3 regions of the Halomonas kashgarensis genome follow, and region 1 is predicted to be linked to each of the others. Evidence: predicted binding sites of a transcription regulator. Region 1 holds the regulator's gene; each other region holds the start of a gene.
The links. Region 1 encodes sigma-54, which starts transcription at its own class of promoters, with help from an activator protein. Its sites were predicted from a motif close to TGGCACNNNNNTTGCTNT; they were not measured.
Positions count from the first base shown of each region.

Region 2: R5M92_RS01155 (NarK family nitrate/nitrite MFS transporter) is a predicted target of sigma-54. The motif match lies at 1,179-1,196, and genes of this name have one in related genera.
Region 3: glnL (nitrogen regulation protein NR(II)) is a predicted target of sigma-54. The motif match lies at 2,117-2,134, and genes of this name have one in related genera.

Region 1 covers NZ_CP137552.1:1,508,366-1,511,642, reverse strand. Annotated here, with positions in the region: gene R5M92_RS06980 (PTS sugar transporter subunit IIA) at 83-553, opposite strand; gene hpf (ribosome hibernation-promoting factor, HPF/YfiA family) at 558-866, opposite strand; gene R5M92_RS06970 (RNA polymerase factor sigma-54) at 969-2,381, opposite strand; gene lptB (LPS export ABC transporter ATP-binding protein) at 2,520-3,245, opposite strand.
Region 2 covers NZ_CP137552.1:272,043-275,319, reverse strand. Annotated here, with positions in the region: gene R5M92_RS01160 (patatin-like phospholipase family protein) at 6-1,022, shown strand; gene R5M92_RS01155 (NarK family nitrate/nitrite MFS transporter) at 1,313-2,665, shown strand; gene R5M92_RS01150 (nitrate- and nitrite sensing domain-containing protein) at 2,695-3,277, shown strand, end outside.
Region 3 covers NZ_CP137552.1:3,097,840-3,101,116, forward strand. Annotated here, with positions in the region: gene glnG (nitrogen regulation protein NR(I)) at 1-932, opposite strand, end outside; gene glnL (nitrogen regulation protein NR(II)) at 925-1,971, opposite strand; gene R5M92_RS14160 (DUF4124 domain-containing protein) at 2,333-2,854, opposite strand; gene glnA (glutamate--ammonia ligase) at 2,981-3,277, opposite strand, start outside.

The DNA of each region.
Region 1 (3,277 bases):
CGAGGGCCGTCCGGTAACGGAGGCAGAATCGTATCGAAAGCGTAATTTGACAGAAGCACGCCAGAAGCTGAACGGTGCCGAACTAACTGGAGCTCTGCTGCCTGATCTTGTCTCTCAGCAACTCCAGCAGCTCACGTTGACTGGTGCTTTTGCGCAACCGGACACGGGTGTCGCCGTCATTCATGATGGTCGCCACCTGGCCTAGCAGGGCAAGGTGAGTATCATCCGCCTCTTCCGGGACCAGCAGCACGAAGATGAGGTCCACGGGTTCACCGTCGACGGCATCGAAATCGATGGCTTCGGCCAGCTTCAGAAAACCTGCAATGGGGGCATCGCAATGCGGACTGCGCGCATGGGGGATAGCGACACCATTGCCGATCCCGGTACTGCCTAGGCGCTCTCGACCGATCAAGCGACTGAAGACTTCCTGGCTATCGAGACTGGGGGTGTTCTGGGCGATAAAGGTGCTGAAGAATTCCAGCACCCGTTTCTTGCTTCCCCCGGGCACATCATAGAGCACGCGCTCGGGGGGCAGGATGGTTTCCAGCATCATTGGCTCAGCGCACGCCAGCGCCTTGGGCGCGGGCTTGTGCTTTTTCCTTATGCTTGACCAGTTGACGGTCGATCTTGTCGGCCAGTGCATCGATGGCGGCATACATGTCCGAATCCATGGCCTCGGCGTGAAGATCGGCACCGGCCGCGTGCAACGTACAGGCCGCGTGCTGACGCTCTTTTTCGATGGACAGGGTTACCTGAACGGTAGTGATATTGTCGTAATGGCGTTCAACGCGAGCGAGTTTTTCCTCGACGTAGTCACGCAGGGCGTCAGTGAGTTCGACATGATGACCTGTGATGTTGACTTGCATTGACGTACTCCTTATCCATCGGACTGTACTTCGATTGTAACTCTTTTTCCTGCTGAGCAAAGCCCCGCGAACAACTTTCTCGATTTCCACGAGAGCTCTACTTCAGCGTAGCCTGCGTCGTTCGCTGGAAGAGGGAATTCCCATCGCCTCACGGTACTTGGCGACGGTACGGCGAGCCACCTGAATACCACTGTCGCCAAGCAGGGTGACCAGCCGGCTGTCGGAAAGCGGTTTGCCTGGAGGCTCTTCCTGGATCAGTTTCTTCAGTCGGGCACGAATGGCGGTACTGGAGTGGCTGTCGCCGTCGGCGCTGCCTATCTGGCTGGAGAAGAAGTACTTGAGCTCGAAGACCCCGCGTGGCGTATGAATGAACTTCTGGGTGGTGACGCGCGAAATGGTCGATTCGTGCATGTCCACGGCGCTGGCGATATCGGCGAGAATCAAGGGTTTCATGGCCTCCTCGCCTTGCTCGAGAAAGCCGAGCTGACGGGTGACGATTTCGCGCCCCACGCGCAACAAGGTGTCGTTGCGGCTGGACAGGCTCTTGATCAGCCACCGAGCCTCTTGGAGGTGTTCCTTGAGATATTGATTGTCCTGGCTCTTGTCGGCGCGCTTGATGAGGCTGGCGTAATCGGGCTGAATCCTGAGCCTGGGTAGCGCCTCGGGGTTCAAGTCGAGATGCCAGCCCTGGGCATCGTGGCGCACCACCAGATCGGGGACGACGTAGCCTTCGTCCGCGTCGCTGAAGGCGCTGCCCGGACGCGGGTCCAGGGTGCGTATCAGCGAGATAACATCCTCGAGCTGGGTCTCGTCCAGTCCCAGCCGACGCTTGAGCAGGCGGGTGTCGTTCTTGCCCAGCGCCTCGAGAAACTGGCGGACCAAACGGCGGGCGTGGGCGAGCAGGGGGGTGTCATCGGCCAGGGTGGCGAGCTGCAGCATCAGGCATTCGCGTAGATCTCGGGCGAAGATGCCGGTGGGCTCGAACTGCTGCAAGCGGAGCAGAATGGTTTCCACCTCTCGAGTGCTTATGCCTTCGAGGCCCTGATCGCGTAGCCCGTCGCGCAGCTCGGACAAGGTCTGGGTCAGGTAGCCATTGACATCGATGGCATCGATCAGGCTTTCCGCTATCTGCCGTTCGCGCCAGTCGAGATCGGTCATGGCCAGTTGCCAGAGCAGGTGCCCCTGCAGACTCTGGCCGGCGGCCTGACGCTCGAAATCCGGACCTTCGCCGCTGCCGGCGGCGGGCACCATGTCCTGGTAGGTATCCGACCAGTCGCTGTCGAGCGCCAGTTCGTTAGGGATGTCCTCGGACCACTCGGCTTCCTGTGCCTCGTCCACCGCCTGCTCGCTGAACTCCTCCTCCTGCTCGAGCAGGGGGTTGGAATCGAGCGCCTGCTGGATTTCCTGACGCAGATCGAGAGTGGATAATTGCAGCAGCGCGATCGCCTGTTGCAATTGCGGCGTCATGGTCAGCTGGGAGCCCATGCGCAATTGAAGAGAGGCTTTCATGACCATAGCGGGACTCGCGTGCGTAATCGGAAAGCTTAACCCTAGTGCGAGCAAGGACCAGGTGCAAGTCAACTTTTGCAATATGCATGCCACCGGCAATAAGCATGCCATCTGGCGCTTGAGACGGCTAGAGTATGAAGTCGTCTAGAGCTTGAAGTCGGCGCCCAGGTAAACGTCGCGCACCTGTTGGTTGTCCAGTATGCCCTGTGGCGGGCCGCTGGCAATGATCTGGCCATCGCCGACGATATAGGCGGTGTCACAGATATCCAATGTGTCGCGCACATTGTGATCGGTTATGAGAACGCCGATTTCGCGCGCCTTGAGCGCGCGGATAATGGTCTTGATTTCGCCGACGGAGATCGGATCGACCCCGGCAAATGGTTCATCCAGAAGAATGAAAGCGGGCTCTGTGGCAAGCGCACGGGCAATTTCCACCCGGCGTCGTTCGCCACCGGAGAGGCTCATGCCGAGATTGTCGCGAATGTGGGTGACGTGAAAATCCTCGAGCAGCGCTTCGAGCTGCTGTTCGCGTCCGCTCGAGTCGAGGTCGCGGCGGGTTTCCAGGATCGCCAGGATATTGTCCGCCACCGAAAGCTTGCGAAATATCGAGGCTTCCTGGGGCAGGTAGCCGATGCCCGCCTTGGCTCGCTCATGCATGGGGGCGTGGGAGATATCGTGATCATCGATACTGACGCTGCCGGCGTCGGCGCTCACCAGGCCCACGATCATGTAGAACGAAGTGGTCTTGCCCGCCCCGTTGGGGCCGAGCAGGCCGACGACACTGCCTTGCGCGATCTCCACGGAAATATCCTTGACCACACGGCGGCGCTTGTAACTCTTGGCCAAGTGGCGAGCGTAAAGTGTCTTCATCGAGGTGCCAGGTTCCTGTAGCGAGAAATGGG
Region 2 (3,277 bases), 1.2 Mb from region 1:
GACGCATGACCGATATCAAGAAACTGGATCTTGCCCTGCAGGGCGGGGGCGCCCACGGTGCCTATACGTGGGGTGTCATCGACCGCCTGCTCGAAGATGAACGTATCGAGATCGAAGGTATCAGCGGCACCAGTGCCGGCGCCATGAACGGTGTGGTGGTAGCCGATGCGTTGACCCGGGGCGACCAGGAAACGGCTCGCCGGGCGTTGTACGACTTCTGGCGGGCCGTCAGCCGCGCGGGCATGGCGAGCCCGGTTCGCCGCACGCCCGTCGATATGCTGAAGGGTAACTGGAGCCTGGACCATTCTCCGGGCTATCTGGCGATGGACCTGATGAGCCGCCTGGTATCGCCCTATCAATTCAACCCGCTCAACGTGAACCCGCTACGCAAAATCGTGGCCGAACACGTCGATTTCGAGCGTGTCCAGCGCTGTGAGCAACTCAAGTTGTTCGTCGCCGCCACCAATGTGCGAAGCGGTAAACAGCGGGTCTTTCGCCGCGAAGAGATGACTGTCGATGTGTTGATGGCTTCCGCCTGCCTCCCGCTTTTCTTCCAAGCGGTGGAGATCGACGGCGAGGCATACTGGGACGGAGGCTACATGGGAAACCCGGCGCTTTTTCCGCTCATGGAGGAGTGCAGCACCCGGGATATTCTGCTGGTACAGATCAACCCTGTCAGCCGAGAGGAAGTGCCCACCAGCGCCAGCGCCATCCTTAACCGCCTCAACGAGATCACCTTCAATGCCTCACTGATCAAGGAGATCCGCATGATCGCCATGCTCAAGAATTCCCTGGAGGCACAAGGTATCGAGAATTGCTATCAGCAGAGCCTGTTTCATCGCATCAGCGGCGAACAGGCACTGGAGAACCTGTCGGTCTCGAGCAAGCTCAATTCGGAGTGGCCGTTTCTGTGCCATCTGTTCGACCATGGCCGCGCCGCCACCGAGCGCTGGCTGGAAGAGAACTTCGACGCCATCGGCCAGCGCTCCACTCTGGATATCGATGCCGTCTATCTACATTGAACTACATTGAGGTTCGCTCTCCCCGCTGTCGAAGCACCAAGATGCCGCATCCCTTGCTGACAATGCCCAAGAATGCGGCATTGCAACAGGGTCGCGGCACTACCGGCGTCGCCTTCCATTCCCCAAACCATTGCCCCGTTTATAAAAACCAGTAGCTGGCAGATTTCCTGCTTGGCTTTGGGCAATGCCGGTAGGCGTGGACCAGGCCCTCATGGGTACGAGTGCGTCGAACCTGACCTTCAATGAAGAAGGACTTGTTCTCGTCAACTTCACCACGTGAGGCAACACCCATGGACATTCGCAATAAAGCCAACAGAATCCGCTTGTTGAGTTTCTCGACACCGCAGATGCGCGCATTCCATTTCTCCTGGTTCGCCTTTCATATCTGCTTTTTCGGCTGGTTCGGCATCGCGCCCTTGATGGCGGTGGTCCGTGAGGATCTCTCACTGACACAGACCCAGATCGGCAACACCATCATTGCCTCCGTCGCCATTACGGTAATCGTGCGCCTGTTGATCGGGGTACTATGTGATCGTATCGGGCCGCGCAAGACCTATACCGGCCTGCTGATATTGGGTTCGATTCCGGTCATGTGCATCGGCTTCGCCAGCAGTTTCGAAAGCTTTCTGCTGGCACGGCTGGCCATTGGCGCCATCGGGGCCTCATTCGTCATCACCCAGTACCACACCACCATGATGTTCGCACCCAACGTCGTGGGAACCGCCAATGCCACCAGTGCCGGATGGGGCAACCTGGGCGGCGGTACCACCCAGATTCTGATGCCGCTGATCTTCTCGGGAATGCTGATGCTGGGTGTCAGCGAAACCTTGGGATGGCGCCTGGCCATGGTCGTTCCGGGTATCGTGCTGTTCATTACCGGCATCGGTTATTGGCGCTTCACCCAGGACGCTCCCAACGGCAATTTCGCCGAGCTGCGCGCTCGCGGCGAGCTGCCCCCGGCCAGTGGCGAACACGGCGCCGCCCGCAGTTTTCTTGCGGCGGCCAAGGATATCCGCGTATGGGCGCTGTTCGTGGTTTACGGCTTGTGTTTCGGTGTGGAACTGACGATCAACAATATCGCCGCAATCTACTTCTTCGATAATTTCGAGCTGACCCTGGCCACCGCCGGGATGATTGCCGGCCTCTTCGGCCTGATGAATATCTTCGCCCGTACCCTGGGCGGGGTATTTTCCGACCTGTTCGCCAAGCAGGCCGGTTTGAAAGGCCGGGTCCGCTGGCTGTTCATTGCTCTGGTCTGCGAAGGTGTCGCCCTGGTGGCATTTTCCCAGATGCATGTACTGAGCCTTGCCATCGGCATCATGCTGGTCTTCAGCCTGTTCGTGCAGATGGCGGAAGGGGCCACATACGGCGTCGTGCCGTTCATCAACAAGCGCTGCCTGGGCGCCGTCGCGGGTATCGTGGGCGCCGGCGGCAATGTGGGCGCCGTGGCGGCCGCCTTCCTGTTCCGCAGCGAAGCGTTAAGCTATCAGCAGGGTCTTTTCTATCTCGGTGTAACGGTACTGGCACTTGCCTCCTGTGTCATGCTGGTACGCTTCAGCGATGCCACGGAAGCAGAAGAAGCCAGGGCCTATCGCGATGCGGTGGGCGATGATACCGGCGCCGGTGCTCTTTCGCTGCGCTGAGGGGAGACAACCCGGATCGAGGAATGACTATGCCATCACCCCACTATCTTCTGCTGGCGGCCAAGCGATGCGATATCGACGACCTGACCCATCTCGCCACCACCTGCGATATCGTCGGGGATATCAGCCGCTTCATTCATGTCCTGCAACGTGAGCGTGGGGCAGCCAATATCTACCTGGCCTCCAATGGTAATCAGTTCGGCAGCCGCTGCGATGTCTCTGTAGAAGAAAGCCAGGCGGCGGAAGCACAGTTGCGCAAGCGCCTGGATGCCATGAGCCGGGACTCCCGGCCGCTCGTCGGAGCACGCCTGCTCCGGCGCATCGCTGCCGCCTGGTTTGCCCTGGATGAACTCGCCACGATGCGCCGGGCGATCAAGGAGCTGGCACTTTCGCCGGACGCCGCCACCCAGCGCTTCAATCAGCTCATCAGTGGGCTGCTTTCGATCGTCTTCGAGGCCGCCGACAGTACTGCCGATCCCGATATCACCCATGCCTTGGTCGCTATCTTCCATTTCATGCAAGGCAAGGAACTGGCAGGGCAGGAGCGTGCCTGTGGCGCCTTCGGCTTTGCTACCGGTCATTTCGATGATGCTCACCGCACCACGTTGGTCA
Region 3 (3,277 bases), 1.6 Mb from region 1:
AGCCGAGGAAGATGGACGCGAATCACGTTCAAGCGGTGAAACAGGTCCTCACGAAAGCGACCATCCTCCACTAGTCTTTCCAGATTCTGGTGCGTGGCGGCGATGATACGCACATCCACCTTGACCGGCGTATGCCCGCCGACCCGGTAGAATTCGCCATCGGCCAGCACGCGTAACAAGCGAGTCTGAGTTTCCGCCGGCATATCGCCGATTTCATCCAGAAACAAAGTGCCACCGTTGGCCTGCTCGAAGCGTCCCTGGCGCTGTGCGGTGGCACCGGTGAACGCCCCTTTTTCGTGACCGAACAACTCGGATTCGATCAGGTCGCGGGGAATGGCCGCCATGTTCAGGGCGATGAACGGCTTCCCGGCCCGGGGGCTGTGCTGATGCAAGGCCTGGGCGACGCGCTCCTTGCCGGTTCCCGACTCGCCGTTGATCAATACGGTGATATGCGAATGGGACAGCCGGCCGATGGCGCGAAACACCTCCTGCATGGCGGGTGCTTCGCCGATGATCTCGGCATTCAATCCTTCCGGCACGCTCACCGGCTGCTTGCGTTCACGGGCGTGGGCCACGGCGCGTCGCACCAGCGCCAGCGCTTCGTCCACATCGAACGGCTTGGGCAGGTACTCGAACGCCCCGCCCTGGTAGGAAGCCACGGCGCTGTCGAGATCGGAATGGGCAGTCATCACGATGACCGGCAGATCGGGATGGGCATCGCGCACTCGGGACATCAAATCCAGCCCATCGATTCCCGGCATGCGAATGTCGGTGACCAGCACATCCGGTGGACTCTCCAACAGCCGGTCGAGTGCGATATCGGCCCGCTCGATGCACTCCACTTCCAGGTCGGGTTGCGCCAGGGCACGCTCCAGTACCCAGCGGATAGCACGGTCATCGTCCACAATCACTATACGTGCGACCTCAGTCATGGCGCGTCTCCAATGGAATCAGTAAACGAAATTCGGTATGTCCCGGTCGGGATTCGCATTCGATCAATCCTTGATGCTGATGGAGAATGGACTGGGCGATAGACAGCCCCAAGCCGCTGCCTTCCGCCCGCCCGGATACCATGGGATAGAACAGCGTTTCTCGCAGGGTCTCGGGAATGCCGGGACCGTTGTCGCTCACCGTGACTTCGCATACCAGGCGGTGGCGCTCGGCGCCCAAGGTAAACTGGCGGCGAGCACGGGTGCGCAGGATTAGCTCGGGTTCTGGCACCTGGGCGTCGGTCATCGCCTGGACCGCATTGCGCGCCACGTTGAGCAGCGCCTGAATCATCTGCGATTCATCGCCCGAAAGCGGCGGAAGGCTGGGGTCGTAATTGCGGATGATGGTGATATCGGGATGTTCGGCGAGCAGCAGCGAGCGAACCCTTTCCAGTACCCGATGGATATTCAACGATTCGTGCTTTATTACCCGGTTCGGGCCCAGCATCGAATCGACCAGATCGCGCAGCCGGTCGACTTCCTCGATGATGATGCGGGTAAACTCGCGCAGCCCCGGTTCATCGAGGTCGCGCTCCAACAGCTGGGCCGCACCGCGAATACCGCCCAACGGGTTCTTGACCTCATGGGCCAGGCCGCGGGCCAGAATCTTGATCGTCTCCTGGCGAGTCAACAGCGCCTCTTCTCGGGAGATCTGCATCAGCCGGTCACGCGGTTCTACCTCGAGCAGCAACTCGTCGGCGGAGAGCGGGGTCACCGTGTAGTCCACGGTCAAGGGTTCCTGATTCAGCGGGGTGATGCGCGCCTCGCGCTGGGTAAAGGGATGAAAGGCATCCCGCGCCTTGGCCAGCACGTCATCGATGCTATCTTCGCAGCCCAGCAGGGTTTCCAGGCTGGAGCCATAGACACGGCTGAGACTGACCGCCAGCAAGGCCTCTGCCGCCGGGTTCATCCAGCGTACCTGCAACTTTCCGTCCAGCAGCAAGACCGCCGTGGTCAAATGCTCCAGCAGACGTTGATGCATATTATCGCCGTGACCGCGCGGCTCGCGTTGGTGGGTATCGGGCTTTGATGCCCCAGTGTGAGTCATGGCAACACATATCCGGTTAACATCGAGCGAACCGACACTCAGCGGGGTCGGGTCTCTTGGTTAGCTGTCGTCAAGATGGGTTGCAATAAGTGCGCCAACCTACCCAGGCACCAGCATAGCGCACCACATGCGGCCGATTACGGGCTTGGCCGGCACGCGACAAAGCGTGGCGCGCAAAAACAGCAGCCTTCGATGCACCATTAAGGTGCATTACGTGCGCCATGACATATCCTTTCACCTGGAGCGCTCAGACACAGAATGCTGTCTAACATGGCGCACCTAGCTACCATGGCGCCTAGCGCACGGAAAGCGTGATTTCCCGGGAGCGATGTCGCACCCGCCCGCTGCTATCCAGCAGTTCGGCCTGCAGGCGATGCTCGCCCCGCTCCAGACCCGCCAGCCAGAATACATCGCTGTGCAACGCCGACTGGCTTATTTCCCCATCAAGCAGCAGGCGTACCTGATGGTCCTCGCGCAATGCCGGCACCACTTCTACCGACACGCTGGTCAGGGGCGCTTCGAGTATCTGCCCCGCGGCGGGGCTGGCGATAGCGAAACGGTCATAGGGCATGAAAGGTTGCCCTACCGCCGCTTTACGGCGCGGCGACGAATCCCGATCGACCGCCGGTGCCGCTCCCGGCAGCGCCGAAGGTAACGGCGCAAGCTGCAACGCCTCGCCGCCCCGGTCGGGCTTGTCGGTAAACGTCACGTTGCCCTGTTCGTCCACCACCCGAAATACCGTCTGGGCGAAAGCCTGGGAAACACTGCTCGACCACAGCAGCGTCCCTACCAGTGCGCCTAACACCTTGTTGTTCATGGCCTACCCATTGCTTGCATCGTCGCTGCCATTGTGGCTTTTTTCGGTCCAGAAAAAACCCCGCCGAAGCGGGGTTTCGAGTACCCAGATACTGGGCGTCAGACAATGACAAACAACTGACAATGATCAGCAGCTGTAGTACATGTCGAACTCGATCGGGTGCGTGGTCATGCGAATACGCTCCACTTCTTCCATCTTGAGTTCGATGTAGGCATCGATCATGTCGTCGGTGAAGACGCCGCCTTCGGTCAGGAAGTTGCGGTCGGCATCCAGCGCTTCCAGGGCTTGATCCAGGCTATGGGCGACGGTCGGTACGGCCTTGCCTTCTTCCGGCGGCAGGTCGTACAGGTTCTTGTCCATGGCATCGCCGGGGTGGATCTTGTTCTTGATGCCGTCGATACCGGCCATCAGCATCGCCGCGAA